DNA from 2 places in the Paenibacillus sp. FSL E2-0190 genome. Region 2 is predicted to be linked to the other one. Evidence: riboswitches for the same ligand, from Rfam matches in the RefSeq annotation. Region 2 holds a riboswitch; the other holds the start of a gene.

Region 1 (12,107 bases), 2.3 Mb from region 2:
CGGACTAATAGTGATGACGCTAATACTTTCCGCTTGTGGTAATAATAATGCTGAAAGCTCATCAAATGCAGGAACAGCGCCTACAGCAGAATCTACAGAGGCACCTGCTGCACCTAAGACGTTAACAGATGCAATGGGTCATAAAGTAACGATTCCGGCTAATCCACAGCGCGTTCTGGGTTCATATTTGGAAGACTCTTTGGTAACTCTGGGTGTAACTCCAGTAGCTCAATGGTCAGTTACAAACGGCGTTCAGGATTATCTGGCCACTGAATTGAAGGATGTTCCTACAATTAGTTACGACCTTCCGTTAGAGGCTGTAACCAGCTTTGCTCCGGATCTTATTATCATCCCATCGGAGTCTTCTGTTCAGAACGGGATTTACGATCAGTTGAATAAGATTGCACCCACTTATGTAATTGGGGATGAACTAAATCAAGATTGGCGCAAATCGTTGCTCAAGATGGGTGAGATTTTGAACAAAACCCCTGAAGCAGAAAAAGCCATTAAAGATTATGATGTTAAAGCAGCGGCTGCGAAAGAACAGCTTGCAGGAGCTATTGGACAAGAGTCCGCGGCTATTTTATGGTTGGTGCAAAAAAACTTCTATATTGTAGACGAAACCCGCAGCAGTGGAGCTGTATTATATACAGACCTTGGCGTAACGCTGCCTAACTTAGTAACAGAGATCCCAGTAGGAACAAGAGCAACTTGGAATCCGATCTCACTAGAGAAGCTTTCTGAGCTGACCGCAGATCATATTTTCCTTGTAAATAGTGATAAGACTGAGGGTTCGGAGATCCTAGATAGTGCAATCTGGAAGGGCATCCCAGCTGTAAAAGCTGGAAATGTGCATGAAATGAGCTCAACAAGCAGCTGGCTTTACAGTGGTGCGAACGCTGGCAGAAAAATCATTGACGATGTGCTAAAAAGTCTTGTGAAATAAAAGTCGTAGTTCACCATGAATGAGACTGATCATTTCGGTGGGGAAGGGCGTGCAGATCAAGTATCTCGGGATACAAAGATCTGCACCATTTTTTTATAAACCAATCCAATAGTACGGAAAAATCGTTCCTGCAATTGTACAACATAAATATTTTTGCGATAATGAGAATGATTGTTGTTATCATATAAACCATTGTAACTATTGAATAAGGAGACGGCTCATGGTTTCACCCTCAGATTTCGCAAATCGTATTAAAAATGAACCCAAAAAAGCTCTACATACCCGACCGGCAGCTGCCATTGGTATTCTTATTTTTGGACTTGCTGCCATTGCCTTCGGATTGGCACTTTCGGTCTCAGTAGGTGCAGCAGATATCAAGTTAGCTACGGTATGGGAAGCTATATTTCATTTCAATCCAGATTTACAAAAACATCAGGTAATTAGAGAACTGCGATTTCCACGTGCTATTGCTGGCGCCTTAGTCGGTGCTTGCTTCGCAGTAGCAGGGGCTATCATGCAGGGGATGACAAGAAACCCGCTTGCGGATTCAGGGCTGTTAGGCTTGAATGCAGGAGCAGGGGTAGCGCTGGCCATAGTATTTGCTTTTGCACCCTCACTCTCATTCACTTCACTAATGTTGTATTGCTTTATCGGTGCCGCTGTGGCCTCTTTTATCGTATTCGGAATCGGTTCGCTTTCTTTTAATGGCCTGACCCCCTTGCGATTGACATTAGCAGGTTCGGCTGTTAGTGCTTTATTGGTTGCTATTAGTCAGGGAGTAGCTATTCTTTTCAACTTATCTCAGGACATAGCCTTCTGGTTAGCTGGTGGGATGGGTGGAGCTAGCTGGACTCAGATCAAGATTATATTCCCTTGGGTGGCCGTAGCCTTAATTGCAGCAATGATGTTATCACGATCCGTCACATTGCTCAGCTTAGGAAGAGAAGTAGCGGTTGGTCTGGGGCAGCGGACAAGGTTAGTTCAATTGGCATGTATGATTGTTGTGGTTATCTTAGCTGGAAGTGCGGTTTCAACGGTTGGCCCGATTGCTTTTATAGGACTAATTATTCCACATGTTACTCGTTATTTCGTTGGAGTGGACTACCGCTGGATTATCCCTTGCTCCGCAGTTCTAGGGAGCTTATTGATTATCTTTGCAGATATTGCCGCAAGAATGATAAATGCACCGTATGAGACACCGCTAGGAGCTTTAATTGCCATCATCGGCGTACCGTTCTTTATTTATTTAGCGAGTAAGCGGAAGGGGGAGCTGTAATGCCCAAATTAACCCTTACTCCAGATGAAAAAGAACGCCGCACACGCGCCCTAACGGTGTTATCACTCCTTGCTATACTGATCGTCGTTGTGTTTATAGTCAGTATGAATACAGGGTTTATGCGTCTATCCCCACTAGAGGTATTACATACACTCATGGGTGATGGAACACATCAGCAAAAGCTTATTTTATTTGATTTCAGATTACCCCGCATCGTAATTTCATTGTTAGTTGGAGCGGGCTTTGCAGTATCGGGCTGTATTCTACAAAGTCTCGCACGTAATGCACTCGCTGAACCGGCTACGCTGGGCATAAGTGCTGGTGCAGGTTTTGCGGTAATCATTTTTATCTCGTTTTTTCCGGCTACAACAGCAGCTCCGGTATTTGTCTTGCCTCTCCTAGCGCTTGGTGGGGCTGGCCTGACCGCAGCTTTAATCTATATTCTTGCCTACCGGAAGGCAGATGGTCTGTCTCCTACAAGGCTGATCCTTATCGGGATTGCGGTCGCTGCAGGAATCAATGCTTGCCAGCTTGTATTGGCACTTAGGCTTGATCCTAATAATTATCAATTTGTAGCTACTTGGATCGCCGGGAAAATATGGGGTGGGGATTGGAGATTCGTCCTTGCTTTGCTGCCTTGGATCGCGATTCTGTTACCGTTCGCCTTCTATAAAGCCCGGGTTCTAAATGTATTGAATCTAGGGGACCATACTTCATTAGGTCTAGGAATGCGTGTGGAGAAGGAACGTATTCTCCTTCTGGTAACAGCCGTAGCGCTTGCCGGCTCCTGCGTCGCGGTAAGTGGAGGTATTGGCTTCGTCGGCCTGATAGCACCACACCTGGCTCGCAGGCTGGTGGGACCCCGTCATCAGGTGTTATTACCTGCTAGTGCTTTGACAGGGGCGCTTCTTATGATTACCGCTGATACCATTGGTAGATGGGTATTGCAACCTGCCGAAGTTCCTACTGGCATTGTGGTTGCGATTATTGGCGCACCTTACTTTTTATATTTACTCGCCAAGTCGAAAGCGTAAATTAGTTCATACTTAGGAGCATAGCTCCATAAAACTTTTAAGGGAGTTGTAGATCATGTCAGAACGTTTGAATACAGAAGAATTAAGTATTGGGTATGCTGAGGCTACTATAGTTAAGGGATTGAACTTGTCTATCCCTACGGGGAAAATCACCGCACTAGTGGGCGCTAACGGCTCCGGTAAATCTACAATCCTCAAAACGATGGCCCGGATTATGAAGCCGAAGAGTGGCACCGTAATGCTGGACGGCAAATCGATCCATAACTTTTCAACTAAAGAGGTTGCTCGTCAGCTAGCGATTCTACCGCAGAACCCAACGGCTCCTGACGGTCTGACGGTATCTGAGCTGGTCAGCTATGGTCGTTTCCCTCATCAAAAAGGATTTGGCACGATGACCGCAGAGGATCGCAACATCATCTCCAACGCCATCTCTGTTACGGGCATGGAATCTTTTCATGATCGCCCTATTGACCGTCTCTCTGGTGGACAACGTCAACGCGCTTGGATCGCTATGGCGTTGGCTCAAGAAACAGATATTTTATTCCTTGACGAGCCTACAACGTTCCTAGATATGGCGCATCAGCTCGAAGTTCTTCAACTTTTGCAAAAGCTGAATGAGGAAGAAGGCCGTACCATTATCATGGTCGTGCATGATTTGAATCATGCTACTCGTTATGCGCAGCATATGGTAGCGATTAAGTCCGGTACTGTGGTTAGCGAAGGCTCACCTACTGAGGTTATGACACCAGATGTATTGCGGGAAGTGTTTGGAATTGAAGCGGATATCGTTCCGGATCCACGTACGGGTGTGCCACTGTGTCTTCCTTACGAGCTTGCTGCCTATAAAGCTGTGTAATTATCATCTAAAAACATACAACGAACAGGCTCCCGTCATTGACAAGGGAGCCTGTTCGTTGTTACAGTTGTGGTTGCCTACAATTTCATAATAACTCTTTAAAATAGATCAAGGACCATCATTTATACATGGTTAAAGGAGCATGAAAACATGAATATTGACAAAATTCAAGATGATCTAGAGCAGCTAATGACTGCAGGAATAGTGAAAAGTCATGAGAATTTAAAAGATCACGTGTACACTAAAATGGGCGGCAAAGCTGATATTTTGGCTGCACCAGCTACTTATGATGAAATTCAAAAGATCGTTACATATGCAGAACAAAATGGGATAACCCTTACGGTACTTGGGAATGGCTCCAATGTGATTATCCGTGATGGAGGTGTACGTGGAATCGTTCTGCAAACGGCAGGACTGACCGAAATGGGAATTCGCGACAATCTCTTATATGCGCAATGTGGTGCCAAAATAATTGATGTTTCCAGATATGCGCTTGATAAGGAGCTTACGGGTCTTGAGTTCGCCTGTGGCATTCCAGGAACAGTTGGTGGAGCGCTCTATATGAACGCAGGTGCTTATGGCGGTGAGATCAAAGATGTCCTGCATAGTGCACTAGCTATAAATAAGAACGGGCAATTGGTAACTCTGCAAGGAGATGAGCTGCAATGGGGATACAGAAAAAGTGTATTCGCAAGCGGTGAGTATATTGTACTTGAGGCCAAATTTGCTATGACTTCCGGTGATGTTTTAACGATCAAGGCAAAAATGGATGAACTAACTTATTTACGTGAATCGAAGCAACCGCTTGAGTATCCATCCTGTGGGAGTGTGTTTAAGCGGCCTCCAGGCCGTTTTGCAGGTCAGTTAATTCAAGAGAGCGGCTTACAGGGTACAAGAATCGGCGGTGCTGAGGTATCCAAGAAGCATGCGGGATTTATTGTGAATGCAGATAATGCAACAGCCAGTGATTACATCGGGCTAATCCACCATGTAAGAGCGACTGTGAAGGATAAATTCGGTGTAGAGCTGGAAACTGAAGTGGAGATCATTGGAGAAGAATAAATGATAAGCAAAAAGAGCCCGCAGATCGCTGTGGGCTCTTTTTGCTTATCATAATCATGTTCGTTTAATCTACTGAAAGGATGTAATTAGCTCTGTCCGTAGTTATTTCTGCCTTGCGGTCGGCTAAGTCTACGATTTGAAGACCTTCAACAGCTAAATCATAAGTGGATTGTGGCAGGGATACCAGTTCACCATCGGCGTTAAGTGTGCTGCCGAAACCTCTTAATATCAGTGCACTTCCAAGATATTCATCAATTACGTCGTCTGCACTGCGGAAATCTACGGCCTCTAAATTGAAATGAACTTTATCCAGATCACGAAGTTCTTTCTTTTCAATAGCGATTGTTTCATTTAAATGATTGTTAAGCCAATCCATAAGCTGCTGTATACTTTGTTCCATAAAATGCTCCCACCCTTAGCTCGAAGATTATTATGAATAAGTTACCCTTTTCTTAGGATTTGAATCCTTTTTTTTGCCACATCTTAATTAACTGTATGAATAGTTCATGTAATTAAAAAGAAATCCGCGATCAAATTGCCGTGGTTTTTGAGCTTCCTAATCTCTACATACGCAGGTCTATCCACGTTAATCTGGAGTTATTTGCTGATCTATATAAGGTAACAGTAAAGAGTAGAACTTGTCAGGAGCGGGCTACCCATGGTATAGTTCAAGACGCAATATGCTTTAAGAAGAAGTCTGCGCTAAAGTTGTGCAGGAGAGGTTCGCGAACTCCCTCTATAAAAAACTAAGAATATATTAAACAGTACAAGCGGTTGCTGTCCTTTATCCGGACGTTGCTTCCGTTTCTTCTTAGTGGAGCCAAGTTTTCGAAATCTCGTTCTTCTTTCCATTACCGGCCAAGGCCGAAGGAAAAGAGAGGGGTTTTTTGTCGTGTCAGAAGGAAGATTGAAAGAGGAAATGCAAGAAGTTACTTTGCTTGGTAATCAGGGAACACAGTACAAGTTTGGTTATGATCCAGACATTCTGGAGGTGTTTGATAACAAACATCCCGGGCGTGATTATTTTGTTAAATTCAACTGCCCTGAGTTCACTAGCTTGTGTCCTGTAACGGGTCAGCCGGATTTTGCCACGCTGTATATTTCGTATATTCCTGAACAAAAAATGGTGGAATCCAAATCATTAAAGCTGTATCTGTTTAGCTTCCGCAACCATGGTGATTTCCATGAGGACTGTGTCAACATTATTATGAATGATCTGATCTCACTGATGGATCCGCGTTACATTGAGGTATGGGGCAAGTTCACTCCGCGCGGAGGCATTTCAATTGATCCTTATTGCAACTATGGAAGACCGGGTACGAAGTATGAGGCGATGGCGGAACACCGCTTAATCAATCACGACCTCTATCCAGAAAAAGTGGACAACCGCTAAATTCCAACTTGTGATAAGGAGAGATTCATATGAACAAAAAAGCACTCGTCGTATTCAGCGGCGGACAAGATAGCACCACTTGCCTGGTTTGGGCATTGCAGCAGTATGAGGAAGTGCAGGTAGTTACCTTCAACTATAGTCAACGTCATGCGGCTGAAATCGAAGTTGCAACAGAGATAGCAGCTAAGTTTAATGTAAAACAGCATATTCTTGATCTGGGGCTGCTCAATCAGCTGGCACCCAATGCACTTACCCGTCAGGATATAGATATTCTGGCTGGTGAAGGAGATGAGCTTCCAAGTACTTTCGTCGATGGACGGAATTTGTTGTTTTTATCTTTTGCCGCAATATTAGCTAAACAACTGGGGTACTCCCATATCGTCACTGGGGTTTGCCAAACGGACTTTAGCGGTTATCCGGACTGCCGTGATGTTTTTGTGAAATCATTGAATGTTACGCTGAACTTATCTATGGACTATGAGTTTGCGATCCACACTCCCCTAATGTGGCTGGATAAAAAAGAAACGTGGAAAATGGCCGATGCACTGGGGTATTTTGATTATGTTCGCGAACACACACTGACCTGTTACAACGGTATTATTGGCAGTGGCTGCGGTACTTGTCCAGCCTGTCTATTGCGTCAGCGTGGTCTTGAGCAATATGAGGCGGAGAGAATGGAGGCCGGTTCTTAATGCTTAACGAGGTTTCAGTCTGCAAAATATTTACGTTCGATGCGGCACACCAGTTAGTGGGACACAAAGGGAAATGCAGCAATCTGCACGGACATACTTATAAGCTCGAAGTAGTGCTTAAGGGCAAACCTATGGCCGCGGAAGGCCACTCGGATGAAGGTTTCGTCATTGATTTCAGCGATATCAAAATGACAGTACAACAAAGCCTTGTAGATCGTTTAGATCACGCTTTTCTTGCCATGGGAAATGAACCTGTGTTAGAGACGTTAACGAATACGGGCTCCAAAGTAGCCTTGTTGTCTTTCCGCACCACAGTAGAGAATATGTCTTCATATATTGCCTACAAGCTTAAGCAAGCAGGGTTGCCTTTGTACTCGGTAAAGCTATGGGAGACTCCAACCTCTTGGGCAGAGGTGCTGGCTGAAGATGTTCCGGATGAAGGGCCATCCTACCGTTTGTATGGAGGCTGTGATTGTGAGTAAGATTCCTGTAATTGAAATGTTCGGTCCAACTATTCAAGGCGAAGGTGCGGTAATTGGAGTGAAGACGATGTTTGTCCGCACCTATGGCTGCGATTATCGCTGCGGCTGGTGTGACTCCGCTTTTACTTGGGATGGTACGGCTAAGAATAAGGTTCGCATGATGGAAGCAGAAGAAATCATAAATGAATTATTGGCGTTAGCTGGAGATAATTTCGACTGTGTTACGATTTCAGGCGGTAATCCTGCCTTGATTGGTGAAGGAATGGGTACCTTCATCAACCTGCTTCATGAGCGTGGAATAAAAGCAGCGATAGAAACTCAGGGGAGTAAATGGCAGGATTGGTTCAATGACGTGGATGTGCTGACAATCAGTCCTAAACCTCCAAGCTCAGGAATGACAACGAATTGGGAAATGCTAGATAACATCATGAGTAAGATGGAGAAACTGGGTCGTTCTACGCATAGCTTGAAGGTCGTAGTGTTTGATGATAATGATTTTGATTATGCGAAAAACGTTCACCAGCGATATCCGAATGTGCAGCTCTTTCTGCAGCCTGGTAATGATGATGTCACGGAAGAGGGCAACATTTCTGCTCGACTTCTGGGAAGGCTGGAGTGGTTGTTTAATAAAGTAATCGCGGATTCGGGTATGAACAAGGTTCGTGTACTTCCACAGCTGCATGCATTGATCTGGCATAATAAGCGTGGCAAATAAATGTTTGATGAAATCGTCCGGGTATCTGCTTACAGATACTCGGTTTTTATTTTTAACAGTTGTAACTTCTAGTAGGTAGATAGTCTGTCCCAGTTTCTGGTATGATTTTAAAAAAAGCTCTTGGAGGTTATTCATTTGGAACAATCAACAGCATTATTAATTATCGATGTTCAAGAAGCCATGTTCTCCTATGATCTAAAGCTGTACGATGAAGAGGGTGTGATGGACAGGATTGTCTCCCTTCAGCAAAAAGCTCGATTAGCAGGTACTCCTATTGTGTATATTCAACATACCGAAGATGAGGAGTACACAAAAGGTACACCCACTTGGCAGATCAGTCACCGCATCACACCGCAGGAAGGCGAAGTTATCGTTGAGAAGCCTACTTGGGATGCTTTTCACCGAACGGAACTGCAAGATGAACTCCAGAAGCTCGGGATTACGAATCTGGTGATCTGTGGGATGCAAAGTGAATTCTGTCTGGATACGACGATAAGACGCGCATACAGCATGGGATATAAAAGTGTACTGGTCTCAGACGCTCATAGCACCTTTGATAATGGGGTTCTGAGTAGTAGGGAGATCGTTAAGCATCATAATGCGATAATTGGAGGTAGATTCGCCCAGTTACGAGCTGAAAGCGAGGTTCAGTTCTAGATGAATACACCCCAGGCTGCCATGAAGCCTATTCAGCGTTCTCGCCTTAGATTGTTTGCTGGCAAACGATATTTTATTTGGAAAAGATATTTGAAATGGTGCACTGGACGAAGCAAAATAGCGAAGCAGCGTACGGATGAAACTTTAACTTATGCAGCTATGACTCATGCTACCCCGTTATTAAGAAGTCTTCGGAATGTAGATATGGTGCTTCAATACAATAAAATAACTAACTTACGGCTGGCAATTGCGAAGCTGGATGGACTTGTTGTGCAGCCGGGGGAGACTTTTTCCTACTGGAGAAGTATTGGTAAGCCCACTAAGCGAAAAGGGTATCTGGAGGGTATGGTGCTGCATTATGGTGGTTTTCATTCCGGGGTTGGAGGAGGCTTATGCCAGTTGTCTAATCTGATCTATTGGATGGCACTGCATACGCCACTTACCGTTATGGAACGGCATCGTCACAGTTATGATGTATTTCCAGATGAACAACGTACACAACCTTTTGGAAGCGGGGCGACCTGTTCTTATAACTATTTGGATCTTCAATTAAAAAATAACACCGCTCAAACGTATCAACTAAAGCTCTGGCTGGACGATAGCCATTTACACGGGGAGTGGAGATGCAATGAGCAGGCGTTTTATGATTATGAAGTATACGAAAGTGATCATAGGATTAGTCTAGAGCCTTGGGGCGGATATATACGCAGTAACAAGATCAGTCGAAAAGTATATACACGCTCTGGAGATCTAATTGGAGATGAAGCTGTAACTGATAATTACGCACTAATGATGTATTCTCCGCTTCTTCATGGATAAGAGGGTAGGGCTTAGGGATATAACATAGAAAGGCATGAAAATTATATCTCTAGACCATCTCCAAAGGAGCGGATTAACAGCATGAAAGCACTAACCTACCAAGGGAAGAAAAAAGTGAAAGTTAAAGAAGTAGCTGATCCGACGCTTGAGAAAAAAGATGACATCCTTGTTCGGATTACCACTACGGCGATTTGTGGCTCGGATCTGCACATTTATAACGGGGAAATACCAGGTATGCATGATGATTATGTTATTGGTCATGAGCCGATGGGGATTGTTGAGGAAGTGGGTCCTGACGTAACTAAAGTCAAAAAAGGTGACCGAGTCATCATCCCCTTTAATGTCGCCTGTGGGCAGTGTTTTTTCTGCCAGCATGAGATGGAGAGCCAATGCGACAATGCTAATGACGCCAAGGACACAGGCGGTTATCTTGGTTATTCCGATACTTATGGCGGTTTTGCAGGCGGACAAGCTGAATTGCTACGGGTACCTTATGGTAACTTTGGCCCTTTTGTAGTTCCGGAGGATGCAGAAATGGAAGATGAGAAAATTCTTTTCATATCTGATATTGTGCCTACTGCTTGGTGGGGAGTAGAAAGCGGCGGAGTGAAGCCAGGGGATACAGTCATTGTTCTCGGCTGCGGTCCTGTTGGACTGCTTACTCAGAAGTTTGCCTGGATCAAAGGTGCCTCAAGAGTCATTGCGGTTGATCATATTGGCTATCGTCTGCAGCATGCGAAGCTGACCAATAATGTCGAAATTTACAACTTTGAAGAGATTAAGGATATTGAAGCTCATTTGAAGGAGATAACACATGGGGGCGCAGATGTAGTTATTGACTGTGTAGGTTTAGATGCCAAAATATCTGCTTTGGAGAAAGTGGAAACCACTCTGAAGCTACAGGGAGGCTCACTCAGTGCATTTAGAATGGCCTCGGATATCGTACGTAAATTCGGAACTATTCAGCTTGTGGGAGTTTATGGGCTTAATTACAATATGTTCCCTTTGGGTCATCTATTTGAACGCAACATTACTTTAAAAATGGGACAAGCGCCGGTGATTCACTATATGCCGTTGCTGTATAAGATGATTAAAGAAAATAAATTTGATCCTACAGATATCATTACGCATCGCCTGCCAATTAGTAAAGCGGAGCATGGCTATGACGTTTTTAGTGAGAAAAAAGAGGATTGCATCAAGGTTGTTCTGAAGCCGTAGCCTTTTAAGAAGCATGAGCTTTCGTCAGAAATGACATTGCTTGTGCTTTTTTTAGTGAAATCTTATGAAAATAGATGCATTTTTTCACGGTCTGCGTTAAATTAACATAAGTGACTTAAGATATTGAAAGGACGCGTAACATGTGAAACTTAAAAAACCGCCACTTCCGATTCCACTATTAATGTTGATAGGGATTGTGGCCATCTCCTTTTCCGCCATTTTTATTAAATGGTCTGATGCACCTGCATCTATACAAGGCATGTACAGATTATTATTTACCTCACTGCTGATGCTACCTTTTGCAAGACCCTATAGTGGAGCTGCTTTTGCTCTTCGTAAAAAAGACTGGCTAATGCTCATCCTCTCAGGCGCAATGCTTGCGCTGCACTTTTTGCTATGGATGGGATCATTGAAGTATACTTCGGTAGCTAGTTCAACAATGATCATGGCGCTGGAGCCTGTATTTATTATGCTGGGTGTTTATTTTTTGTATAAGGAAAAGACAGCTCTGTCCGCTATTCTAGGGCTTGGCATTGCGATTGGCGGTGTCGTGTTTATCGGCTGGGGTGATATCGGCATCTCTGCGGATAATCTAAAAGGTGATCTATTATCGGTCGGAGGTACTGTCGCGGTAGCTGTACATATGCTGATCGGTCAAAAGCTAGTGGTGCGCATGCCCTCTTACTTATATAGCTTGATTGTCTTCTTATCAGCCGCTGGCGTGTTTGCCGTATACAATCTGTTCATGGGGATTTCCTTTTTTAATTATCCGGCCAAGGAATGGGGAATCTTTGTATTGTTAGCAGTGGTGCCAACGGTGTTTGGCCATATTTTGTTTAATTGGTTACTACAATATGTATCCGCGACTACGGTTTCAATGAACATTTTAGGAGAACCAGTGGGTGCCAGTATCTTAGCGTATTTACTCTTGGGTGAGCAGCTAACAACCTTACAATG
Region 2 (12,107 bases):
CGCATCAATTGCATAGCTCAGCTGTTCAGCACGTTGAATCGTTGTGAAGAGCAGAGGGATAATGATCGGAATGTACGCATATATCCGTTTAGGCAGTGATAATACTGTAAGATCATAACCTCTAGCCTTTTGTGCGAGAAGGATACGATCAAGCTCCTCCTTGATAGTAGGGATAAAACGGATCGCAATCACTATCATTAAAGAGAACTGTTCTACGGGTACCCCCAATTTGGATAGAGGGGCAAGCAGCTTCTCCAGACCATAAGCTAAGTCTAGCGGTTTAGTAGTTAATGTCAGAATTGAGGCCAACAAGATGAGCAATATAATCCGCCATACAAAACGTAATCCTATCCGCAATCCCTCTTCAGTCACCTCGATAAAAAACCATGACCAGAGAATCGTCCCCTTGGTGAACACGGCATTGTAAACAAAAGTAAATAATAAAATAAATAATACCGGCCGTAGCCCTCGCCAAAAAAAATGCACAGGAACTTTAGACAGTAATAACATTCCCAATACAAAAAAGGTTGCAACAACATAACTAAGCCCCGTACCAAGCATCATAAAGCTAAGCATGAGCATCACGATACTTACAAGCTTTGTACGAGGATCTAAACGATGAAAAATCGAATGTGTCTCCACATATTGACCGACTAATACGGAATCAGCCATGCCCTTGCCCCCTCGAATGCCAAATCGGCAAAATCGCTTCGAAGATATCCTGCTCTTTACAGCTGGCAACTTCAATCTTCTGACCAGATAATTCCTCCACTAGCTTCAAGAGCTGTACGGGTTCAGGCAAGGATAGTCCAAGTTCCAGCAGTAATTCTTCCTTTTCCAGAAACAATGTTCTGGTATCATGATGCCCTTTTAACTGACCTTCATGAAAAACCATGACCTCATCTGAGAATTCGGCAACATCACCCATCTGATGCGAAACGAAGAGGATGGTGCGATTGTCTTGTTGCTGCCATTCCTTTAGTAGCCTCAGCAAAGACACTTGGCTAGCTGGATCGAGACCCGCTGTCGGTTCATCCAATATCAGCAGCTTCGGATTTGTCATCAGTACAGAGGCAATAGCTACACGGCGCTTTTCACCACCACTTAGCTGGAATGGATTTAAGGGGAGAATCCCCTCTGGCAAACCCACTTGCGGCAAGATCATTTCAATCGCCTCTGTAATTTGCTGACGTGAAGCACCCTGCTGATTCAGAGCAAAAGCAAGCTCCTTATGCACCGTTGTTTCGAATAGCTGATGCTCCGGATATTGAAAAACGAAACCCAACTCGGGGACAACCTTTAAGCGTCCTTTAGCATCTCTGCTGGCAGGCTGCTGGTTAATCCAATAGTCTCCTTTTGCGGTGGGAATCAAGCCCTTCAGCACTTTGACAAAGGTAGACTTTCCTGCGCCTGTTGGACCGATAATAGAAATCCATTTGCCTTCAGGAATAGTGCAGTTTATATTGCGCAAAGCCACATGATCGGCATAGTTCACACTTAGATTTTTTAATTGGTAGACCATTGTGATCGAATTTTCCCCTTCCAATCGGCTGTTAGCGGTGCTGCTGAATGGAGCAATGTATGTACACGCACTGCGAAGGGCAGTTGTAATTGATAGTCCGCAACAGGCATGGATTCAAAAAAAGTCAGTGGATCGCCGTCAAACTCAAGTCGTCCTTGGTGCAGGAGCAATACGCGTTCTGCTGCAAGCACTTCCTCCATATGGTGGGTGATATGAATTAGGGTCAGGCCTTGACGATGCAGCTCTTGCATGATAGAAAGAACCTGCTGTCTTCCCTGGGGATCAAGCATTGAGGTAGCCTCGTCAAAAATAATGACTTGCGGGCGCATCGCCAATATAGCTGCGATAGCGACACGTTGCTTTTGGCCTCCAGATAGCTGATGTGGCATAGCTTCCAGATAATCCTCCATATGAACGGCCTGTAAGGCATGATCCAATCGGCTGCGCATTTCCTCCCTCGGCACACGGATATTCTCCAAACCAAAAAGCACCTCATCCATAACGGTTGTGGTGATAAATTGATCCTCTGGATTCTGAAAAACAAAACCGATTTGCTGATGAATCTCCGCAAGATCCGTTGGTTTTGCTGTGTCCAAGCTCTTAAATTGTACAGTCCCTTTTCGCGGCAGCAGCAGTCCGTCCATGAGCTTTGCAATAGTGGATTTGCCAGAACCATTCGCCCCGACTATCGCCACAAACTCCCCTGCGTCTATCGTAAAGCTAATATCCTCCAGAAGAGGTTGTCCTTTTTTATAATAAAAACAAACTTGATCGAAGGTAAGCATTTATTCAGTCCCCTTTTGACGGTGCCAAGCAGCAAAAAATGCCTCAATGCTATTCTCGGAAAATGCAGGTGCAGGCTTCTCCCATTTTGTCACTTTTGATCCATTCACGGCAAAGATTTCACCGGTTAAATCCGCGTCGGACTCCCTCAACAATGCAGTCACGAAGGAAGCAATAGCCTCCGCGTCACCTATTCTCCAAAAATCAGGCAAAGGTTCATTACGACTGGCATGTTTCTCCTTCAAATGGTCAATTATTGGTCTGGTCATATCCGTTAATGCCGCTGGAGAAATCGCATTGACCCTAATCTGGTCACGTTTCAGCTCTGCTGCGAGCGTCCACATCATGCCCAGTATTCCAGCCTTGGCTGCACTATAATTCACCTGACCTACGGAACCTGCTAGTCCAGCAGCAGAGGTCATCAACAGGATATCCCCACCTGTTTCACGCATATGTGGTAATACTCGTTGAATGCAATAATAAGTGCCATTTAAATGCACATCCAGAACATTCTTCCACTGTTCATCCGTCATACGTTGACATTTCTGATCCTGCACAATTCCCGCGTTAGCTATCAACACCTCGATACGACCGTATCGGGCAATGACCTCACCTACCATGGCAGTGACTGCGGCGGAATCGGCTACATTAGCAGCGTACCCTAGTGCCTCTCCGCCTGCCTGGTGGATCTCGCGCACAACCTCATCAATTAAGACTTGTTTCGTACCATTTACAACCACTATATAACCTGACTTGCCAAGTTGCATGGCGATACTACGTCCGATCCCTCTTGTTGCTCCAGTAATTAAGGCTACTCTAGTCATCACTACACCTCTTTCACTGCAAAAGCTCCCGCAGCAATAACATCACCAGCTTCTGTTGTAAGGATCACTTTCACAAAGCAATCGTCCGCTGCAAAATCAAAAATCACGACACTATCGACCTCTATTGGCTTATGAAATTTCATATCATATTGAGTGATCCACTGTGTAGGGTGCTCAGCAATATACAAAGATTGGGCTAATCCCATAAGATACATCCCATGTGCGATGGGTCGCTCCAAACCAGCCTTGGCTGCGGCCTCTGCATCTAGATGTATAGGCGCCAAATCTTGGGAAGCAGTTGCATATTGCCGGATAGCCTCAGCTGTTATGCACTTTTTTATCATGATCATCACCTACCCGAATTAACACCGTTTCTGCGGTGACTATTAGCTTACCCTCACACCTACAAACCAGCGTATGTGTGTAAAAAGTCAGTTTACCCTGTCTGCCTTCTTTTTGCACCTCGCCCGTTAACGCTAATTCACAATCCAAAATCATCCCCGCCGTAATCGGAGCCTGATATGAAAATTTCTGAGTGCCGTGAAGCAAGGGTTCACCGATGATTAACCAAGGAATATCGAAGTCTTGCCAGAAAATAATAGGCATCGTCGCAGGAGCGATCAGCTTTCCATTTATCGTCTGCACGGGTGCTTCAATACTCTGTGCATAGTCCGAAATCCATTCAGCAGTCATATGGATCTGATGTCGGACACTGTTCATTCTATAACCTCCACGAGTGTTGCCAGACCTATCCCACCGCCGATTCCCAGAGTAGCAAGCCCTCGTTGGTAAGGGGCATGTTGCATTTCAGCACATAAGCGAGTCATTAACATAGCCCCGGAAGCTCCGTATGGATGGCCTATTGCTAATGCCCCCCCACCAAGATTGACCTTTTCCTGTGGAATTTGAAGCTCGTTCAGTGATGCCAATACTTGTGAAGCAAAAGCTTCGTTAAACTCTACGATATCTAAATCGGCAACGGTAAGCTTTTGGCGTTTTAACACCTTTTGCACAGCTGGTACAGGCCCCATACCCAAATAGTTCGGATCTACACCCGCAGCTTGCGCATCCACGACCCGCAAAATAGGGGTAAGCTTAAGCTGCTGGCACTTCTCACGAGACATCATTAATAGAAGCGCTGCGCCATCATTAATAGGACAGGCATTTCCAGCAGTGACGGTACCCTTTTCTTCAAAAATTGGCGGCAGCTTTTGCAGCTTGTCCAGACTCGTATTTGCCCGAGGACATTCGTCGGTGCTCACCCACTGCCCCTCTACCTGAAGAGGTACTATCTCCTGCTGAAACCGGTCACTTTGCTGAGCATGAACCGCCTTTTGATGGCTTTTTAAGGCATATTGATCCTGCTCTTCTCGAGAAATCCCGTATTTCCTAGCTACATTCTCTGCAGCAATTCCCATATCCGGATCGCCGTAAGAGCTAGGCGTAAAATGTGCACGGGTATACAGCTGTGGAACCCCCATTAACGTCTGTGGTTTAGCCATTTTCCATGGAGCACGGCTCGTACTTTCGACACCACCTGCTAAATAAATCTCACCAGCGCCGCTTTGAATCAGTCTTGCTGCTATATTAATTGCCTCTAGCCCAGATCCGCACTGACGATCCACGGTGACACCCGGAACCGAAACAGGCAGCCCCGCTTCAAGCGCAGCTACCCGGGCAATATTACCTCCTGGGCCCACAACATTCCCAATAATGACATCATCAATCAGTTCTTTAGGCAAGTTCGTTTCGGCTACAATATGCTGAATAAGCGGCGCCAGTAATGCCTCCGGCTCAAGTGTACTTAATAAGCCACCCATTCTGCCAACCGGTGTACGTTTTGCCATGACAATTACTGCTTCTATCATATCATCGCTCTTTTCACATAGTCTTTCATCGCTTGCCGGGCAATTTTCCCGCTACTTGTATAGATAAATTCATCCACGGTTAGCAGCTGCTTCGGCGCTTTGTAGCTCGCTAAATACTGGCGGCAATAATTCTTAATATCTTCGACAGATAAATGCTGTTCTCCGCTCCACTTCACGAGAGCTATCAGCTGTTCTCCCCAGTAATCGTCAGGCACGCCAAGCACCATCACTTCATCTATTTCCGGAAGAAACTCCAGCACCCTCTCTATTTCTTCCGGATAAACGTTCAGCCCTCCGGATATGATTTTATTCTTCAAACGTCCCGCCATATATAAATAACCAGCTTCATCCTGATAAACATAGTCTTCTAAAACAAGCCATCCCTCTCTAAAAGCTGCTGCTGTCTCATTCGGCAATTGATGGTAGCCTAAAAATATCATATCACTACGCACATATAGCTGCCCAATCTCCCCAGGAGGGACTTCCCGGAACTGGTCATCACGAATGGAAATTTGCACCCCGGGATAAGGTTTGCCTACAGAGGTCGGATTATGCTCGGTCAGAACATTCAAATAACTAATATAGCTCGCTTCTGAAGAACCGTAGGATTCATAAAGCCGCGCTCCACCAAACACTTCCATGCCCCTTTTCTTGGACAACTCCGACCACTTTGCACCTGAGCTAATCATCGCATCAATCTGTATCTGCCCAGGTACAGCCTGCTGCATCATGGATTCGATCATTGTTGGTACGACGAACAGCACCACGCCCGGAATTTGCTGACACAACTCTAACACCTGCGTGGCACTAAATTTTTGTGTGATATGAAAGGTTGCTCCACCATATAGACTCTGCATTACGGCGAATAAGGATAGGGAATGCACAAATGGACCTGGTGCCAAAACATCCTTCATAGCGTCCAATTCAAAAGCAATATTCGAAACCTCAAAGCTTTTTAACCATGATAAATGGGTACGCATATAACCTTTGGGCAATCCGGTTGTGCCTGACGTAAAGCCAATAAATAATAATTCATTCGTCTCATCCAACTCAGCCTCCGGCTTCAGGGCAGCCAACCACTGATCATAGGAACCTGTTCGTTCATTTGAGAAGGTCAATGTTTGGATTACTTGATCCTTGAAAACCAGATTCTTTGCGGCTTCCGGCTCGGCAAAAATCATTGTCGGCTGGCACTGCTCTATAATAACCTGCAGTTCATTAGCACTCCATTTGGGATCTAAGGGAATGGGAACACAGCCCGCATAAATCGCCCCCAAAAAAACCTCAACAAATTCAATACGATTCGTAGATAAAATCGCGATTTTGTCATGCCTCAGACCCTTTTGCTGTAAGCCATTCGCGATTCTCCGCATCGTTTTTACTAATGTGGCATAGGTATGACTTGCTTGGTCATGGGTTAAGGCAATGCTGTCGGGCTGCTGTGCTGCATGACGCAGTATAGGAACTACTAGATTCATCCTGATCACACCTGTTCGTAATTTCTGTGACTACCGATTATATACATTCTCTTCAATCGGACTGCCCCGCAAGTCCAGCCCAAACTAAAGGATATGTGATAAGCGCCATCGCAGGCGCTCCTGTTAAACTAACCCGCTAGAATTGCTACGATAGCTTATTTTAGCTTTATATTATTTTTATGTACACATCTTTCATGTAACGATTAAGTCCATCTTACAACGAAAAAACAGCCAGCACGCATCGATTATGATCGGTACGCGCTGGCTGTATTGTTGTTTAGTCCTTCTTTTGAACGGATGATGGTGAACCCTCTTCAGCAAAAGTAAAGGTTCGGGCGATATATAAGATAGGTGTGCTTACTGCGGTTAGTAAGAACTTCGCTAGATAAGTCGTAAGCAAAATTTCAAGCCATACATTCCAGTCATACAAGCCCGCAAACGCAATGGTACAGAAAATAAGTGTATCCACAAAGGAGCTAATCATCGTACTACCGTTGGAACGAATCCACAGCTGACTTGAGGTGCTGTAATATTTACGAATCCAAGAGTACAACCGAACATCTAGGAACTGACTAATGAAGTAAGCAGTAAGACTACCCAAAGCTAGTCGAGGCATCAGCCCAAAAATCGTCTCCAAAGAAGACTGAGCGATATCGGTCTCCTGCGGCTTAAATACTAATACCATCTGCATAATGACAGTAGTCATAAGCAAGGTGAAGAAACCAAACCAGACCGCTTTACGTGCTTCCGCTCTTCCGTACTTCTCATTAAGTAAATCGCTGGTCATATATAAAGTGACATACATCGTATTTCCGAGTGTCATCACAATATCAAATGGCATAGCAATCGTCTTAGCTACCTGAATGTTAGCAATTACAGTAGCAATACCTACCCAGGCATACATTCCACTTTTCCCGAACAAGCGGTAACAGAGTAGAAAAAAAGCAAAATTGACAATAACAAATAAAACTCCCCACAGCAAATTAAACATATTACTGAAATTCCTCCTAGTTTTGTTTACGCGGGATGGTTACGAACCGCGGCTTACAATATTAAATTTTCGGAACAAAACATTAATACTCTATCACAATAGCGCTTAACAATCCATAAAAATAATATTCTTATATGAAATTGGTAGTTCCATTTCTTTTTTTTCGCCAATTATCTAAAATAGTCAGCAATAATTCATTTTTTTCAGAAAAAAATGCTCTATAGGACAAAACTTTCACTATTCATCCAGAGGTTAATTCTATAGAATAGTATCAAACACCTTATTCCCGATCCATTTAGTAGAAATATGACATAACTATGGAATATATCTCGGGTCGCCAATTTCCAGCAGTTGGCATGGAGTATCTAGTGAAGACCAAAAAGAAATGACCTCACCGTCCATAAAAAAAGGAGAGAACGATATGTTTCGTATCAAGCATTCGATCAGTCGCAAATTTACGCGTTTATTATTTGTTGTTCTGTTGCTCACGTCTCTTTTGTTAAGCACCAGCTTCTATTTTATCTCTATCAGTATCTTCAACAGCTATGTTATGCCGCAGATTAACAAAATCCTTACTGCCGCTGCTCAGGACGTATATAAGAATCTCAACGTAATGCACGCCCAGCAAACCCTAAATAAGAACGATCAGTCTGCCACCAATCTCGAGTTCTATTTTCAGGAAAAGAGGAAACAACATGGAGTGGAAACCATTTTTCTGGTCAATCTGAAGGGAAAAGAAGCTGAGATTCTATCCGCAGATCACGATGCAAAATTGCAACGGGCAGAAAGTGTCACCGTATCCTCTGCAATGCAACAAGCCTCTAAAGGAAAAACTGGACTAAGCGATACATATAGCGACGCACATGGTATACATAAAACAGCTTATATCGGTATTCCCGGAAGTACGATGGTTATCGGTGTAAGCAGTGACGTAAGCTTCATTCAAGAAAAAACAGACAGTATTCTATGGACAAGTGCCGGAATCACACTTCTGACGTTGATCATCGGCCTAACTGGTGCATGGTTCATGAGTGTGCGTATAACACGTCCAATCTCAAAACTGGCAGCTTATAGTGCCCGGCTCGCAGAGGGAGATTTCACCGAAGAATTATCAGTTAAAGGAAATGACGAAGTTGCACAGTTGTCCGTAAGCTTCCAAGCGATGACCCAACGCCTGAAAGAAATGATTGGACATGTACTGGTAACCTCTAATACTGTCGTTGCGGATTCCAACTCTTTAAAAGAACGTGTTGAGGTTCTCAATGATATGGCGGAACACTCCAGCTCATCGGTAGTAGAAATCGGCAAAGGTAGTACGACTATCGCTAGCAGTGCATCAGATAACTCGAGAGCAATGGAAGAAATCAATTTAGGCATTCAAAGTATTGCCTCAGCAGCGAATGAAGTCACGGAGCAAATCAGTGAGGCTTCCACTGAAGCAAGTGGCGGTAATGAAATTGCTCAAAGCGCTGTGCTGCAAATGCGCCAGGTTGAACGTGCTTCCCTACAGTCGCTGGATCAGTTACAAATCATGAATGAGCGTTCAGTAATGATCGGAGAAGTCGTTCACAGTATTACTGAAATTACGAAACAGATCCAAATGCTGTCGCTAAATGCTTCAATTGAAGCTGCACGCGCAGGAGAGCATGGACGCGGCTTTGCTGTTGTTGCGGGAGAAGTACGCAAGCTGTCTGAACAATCCCGTAACGCAAACGAACAGATCCGTGACTTCCTACTTGGGCTTCAAGAAGATATGAGTCGCTCCGTTACCGAGATGAACCACGTGAATTCTGAGGTTGCCTCTGGAGTCGGCAAAGTAGCAGAAGCAGGTGATGCCTTTAATCACCTCCTGATTCTTATCCAAAGCATCAATCACAGCATCCAATCCGTATCTGCGGCTACACAGCAAATCTCAGCAAGTACAGAAGAAGTCAGTGCTTCCGTCGAAGAAACTGCACAAATTACATCAAGATCGCAAGAAAGTGCGGACACACTCGCTGCTAACTCAGAGCGGCAGCGCGTCGAACTGGAAGGTCATGCAGAAACTGTTAAACATCTGTATGAGCAAGCCAAGAAACTCCAAGAAGCTGTGCAGCAATTTAAGATTTAACGCTTGTAAATTAAAACCCCCGTTCACACGAAAGTGTTGAACGGGGGTTTTTAGTTTGCGATGGCTCGCTTAGACTTGGGGGCATACGCTAGGCTTGCGCGGAACCTCGATTAGACTTGGCTACATGCGCTAGCTTGCGCGATACTCTCGTTTAGACTCGGCACGCCATTTGCCGCTGGCTTGCGCGATAATCTCGTTTAGACTCGGCGCGTCATTTGCCGTTGGCTTGCGCGATACTCTCGCTTAGACTCGGCGCGTCATTTGCTGCTGGCTTGCGCGATAATCTCGCTTAGACTCGGCGCGCCATTTGCTGCTGGCTTGCGGACTCAGATGCCGCTATTACTCGAAAAACTGCCATTTGGAGGCTTTTTCGGACTCGAGAGACGCTATTGCCTCATAATCAACCCAGACTCAGCCTATTTCGCTCAAATAGCGCCTCTGGTGTCCGAAAACGCTCCAAATTAACCCTTTTATCGCAAATAAGATCTCCTGAGTCCGGAGCCAAGTTACCTACAGCAAATTACTCAAAGTTCCTCCGTCGATGTTACCTACAGCAATAGACTCGGCTACATGCGCTAGCTTGCGCGAAGCTCTCACTTAGACTCAGCACGCCATTCGCTGCTGGCTTGCGGACTCAGATGCCGCTATTACTCGAAAAACTGCCATTCGGAGGCTTTTTCGGACTCGAGAGACGCTATTGCCTCATAATCAACCCAGACTCAGCCTATTTCGCTCAAATAGCGCCTCTGGTGTCCGAAAACGCTCCAAATTAACCCTTTTATCACAAATAAGGTCTCCTGAGTCCGGAGCCAAGTTACTCACTTAGTAAAAACTAGGTTACTCAGCTTTCATTCCGCTTTTATGGCTAAGCAAACCTCACTCAACCTAGTGCCGCGGTGCCCAGAGGATAACCGATACACCGATCACACAAATAACAGCTCCGACCCAGTCGTATACGTCTGGTGTCTTCTTGTCTACAAGCCATCCCCATAAGACCGCGAGTACGATAAACACCCCGCCGTAAGCCGCATACACTCTACCGAAGGAAGGGAATTTCTGCAACGTAGGGATAATCCCATACGCTATCAGAATCAAAGACCCCACTAAACCGTACCAAAGTGGCCGTGATTCTCTCAACCATAACCATACTAAATATCCGCCACCGATCTCAGCAAGCCCAGCAATTATAAACAGCAGAATGGCAAATAACATGTCATCCCTCTTCCCTATCTATCTCATAAAAACGCAAAGGTTGCTCACAACAAATTGTACTCAAGGTTCACCCGTAGAGCTCCTACAACAAACCACTCAAGGTTCACCCATGGAGCTCCTACAGCAAACTACTCAAAGTTTACCCTTAGAGATACTTACAGCAAATTACTCAAGGTTCATCCGTAGTGCTACTTACAGCAAATTACTCAAGATTCCCCCGTGGAGCTTACATTAAATTGTGCTGGAGCAGCAATAACACTAGCAGCAGCACAACCTCCAGCAGCTCGTTCAGCGCGCCGTACACGTCGCCGGTAAGCCCGCCGAGCCGGCTGCTGATCCGCCGCGCAGCCGCGGTGCCGCAGGCCAAGGCCGCGACCGGCAGCAGCAGAGCTGCCGCCAGATGCAGCGGCCACGCGGCTAAGCCAGCGCCGAGCGCCAGTGGCGCAGCGGCGGCGGCCAGCGAGAGCAGCGCGGCGACTTCCAGCGCGCGCCGCTCATGCGAGGAAGCTAGGCCGGCGAAGTTCGCGGCCAGCCCCTCGTCTCCACGGGCAATGGGATAACGCACCATTGCCCGTACCATATACCAGCGGCTCCAGACCGCTGGTACCAAGAGCAGCGGCAGCTCGTAGTAGGCGAGGCCTTCGATTAGAGCTGCCAGTAAAGATGCTTTAAACAGCAGGAGCAGCACGCAGGCGAGTACGCCCATCGCACCCACACGGCTGTCCTTCATAATCTCCAGGGCCCGCTCCCGTGGCCGATAGCTGAGCAGACCATCCGCGCTGTCCATCCAGCCATCAAGATGCAACCCGCCAGTGAGGCCTACCCACAGAATCAGAGTGAGCACAGCTGCTGGCCAAGCAGGTAAAAGCAATCCCGTCAGGGCTGCTCCAGCAGCTACACACAGCCCAATTGCTGCGCCTACCATGGGATAGAAGATTACACTCCGGCGCAGCAGTTCAGGAGAGAATCCCGGATCACCTTTTACAGGAAATCGGGATAAGAACTGAAAGGCAGCTACGGCCGCATCCCTACGCTCCCTCATAAACGATACTCCCTGCTCTTCAGCTCAATCGGAATTCCAACAGTTACTAGAAAGACCTGTTCGCATTGCCGAGCGATCAGGGCGTTCATTCGTCCCGCCAGATCACGATACAATCGGCCAAGCGCATACTCCGGAACAATCCCGTCGCCAACCTCATTAGTGACCAGAATAAGCGTCCCTTGAAAAGAACGCACACTGTCTTCAAGCCTTGTTATTTCACTCTCAACAAGCTCTTGTCTATTTTCAAAACCTTCCACAGCCAATAATGCATTGGATA

The links. Region 2 has a riboswitch for preQ1 ahead of NST25_RS06075 (queuosine precursor transporter). Riboswitches for the same ligand answer to the same signal wherever they lie in the genome.
Region 1: another riboswitch for preQ1. It lies ahead of queF (preQ(1) synthase); the one in region 2 lies ahead of NST25_RS06075 (queuosine precursor transporter).

The regions. Positions count from the first base shown of each region.
Region 1 is NZ_CP150306.1:3,737,404-3,749,510, reverse strand. It holds gene NST25_RS16305 (iron-hydroxamate ABC transporter substrate-binding protein) at 1-946, shown strand, start outside; gene NST25_RS16300 (iron ABC transporter permease) at 1,167-2,222, shown strand; gene NST25_RS16295 (iron ABC transporter permease) at 2,222-3,256, shown strand; gene NST25_RS16290 (ABC transporter ATP-binding protein) at 3,312-4,112, shown strand; gene murB (UDP-N-acetylmuramate dehydrogenase) at 4,263-5,174, shown strand; gene NST25_RS16280 (hypothetical protein) at 5,239-5,574, opposite strand; PreQ1 riboswitch class I at 5,887-5,930, shown strand; gene queF (preQ(1) synthase) at 6,094-6,567, shown strand; gene queC (7-cyano-7-deazaguanine synthase QueC) at 6,597-7,259, shown strand; gene NST25_RS16265 (6-carboxytetrahydropterin synthase) at 7,259-7,741, shown strand; gene queE (7-carboxy-7-deazaguanine synthase QueE) at 7,734-8,456, shown strand; gene NST25_RS16255 (cysteine hydrolase family protein) at 8,592-9,113, shown strand; gene NST25_RS16250 (VanW family protein) at 9,114-9,932, shown strand; gene NST25_RS16245 (zinc-dependent alcohol dehydrogenase) at 10,014-11,150, shown strand; gene NST25_RS16240 (DMT family transporter) at 11,293-12,107, shown strand, end outside.
Region 2 is NZ_CP150306.1:1,397,995-1,410,101, reverse strand. It holds gene NST25_RS06115 (energy-coupling factor transporter transmembrane component T) at 1-672, opposite strand, end outside; gene NST25_RS06110 (ATP-binding cassette domain-containing protein) at 665-1,522, opposite strand; gene NST25_RS06105 (energy-coupling factor transporter ATPase) at 1,507-2,307, opposite strand; gene NST25_RS06100 (SDR family NAD(P)-dependent oxidoreductase) at 2,308-3,129, opposite strand; gene NST25_RS06095 (MaoC family dehydratase) at 3,132-3,473, opposite strand; gene NST25_RS06090 (MaoC family dehydratase N-terminal domain-containing protein) at 3,448-3,849, opposite strand; gene NST25_RS06085 (thiolase family protein) at 3,846-4,997, opposite strand; gene NST25_RS06080 (AMP-binding protein) at 4,994-6,475, opposite strand; gene NST25_RS06075 (queuosine precursor transporter) at 6,753-7,466, opposite strand; PreQ1 riboswitch class I at 7,477-7,522, opposite strand; gene NST25_RS06070 (methyl-accepting chemotaxis protein) at 7,888-9,576, shown strand; gene NST25_RS06065 (YnfA family protein) at 10,462-10,788, opposite strand; gene cobS (adenosylcobinamide-GDP ribazoletransferase) at 11,015-11,830, opposite strand; gene cobU (bifunctional adenosylcobinamide kinase/adenosylcobinamide-phosphate guanylyltransferase) at 11,827-12,107, opposite strand, start outside.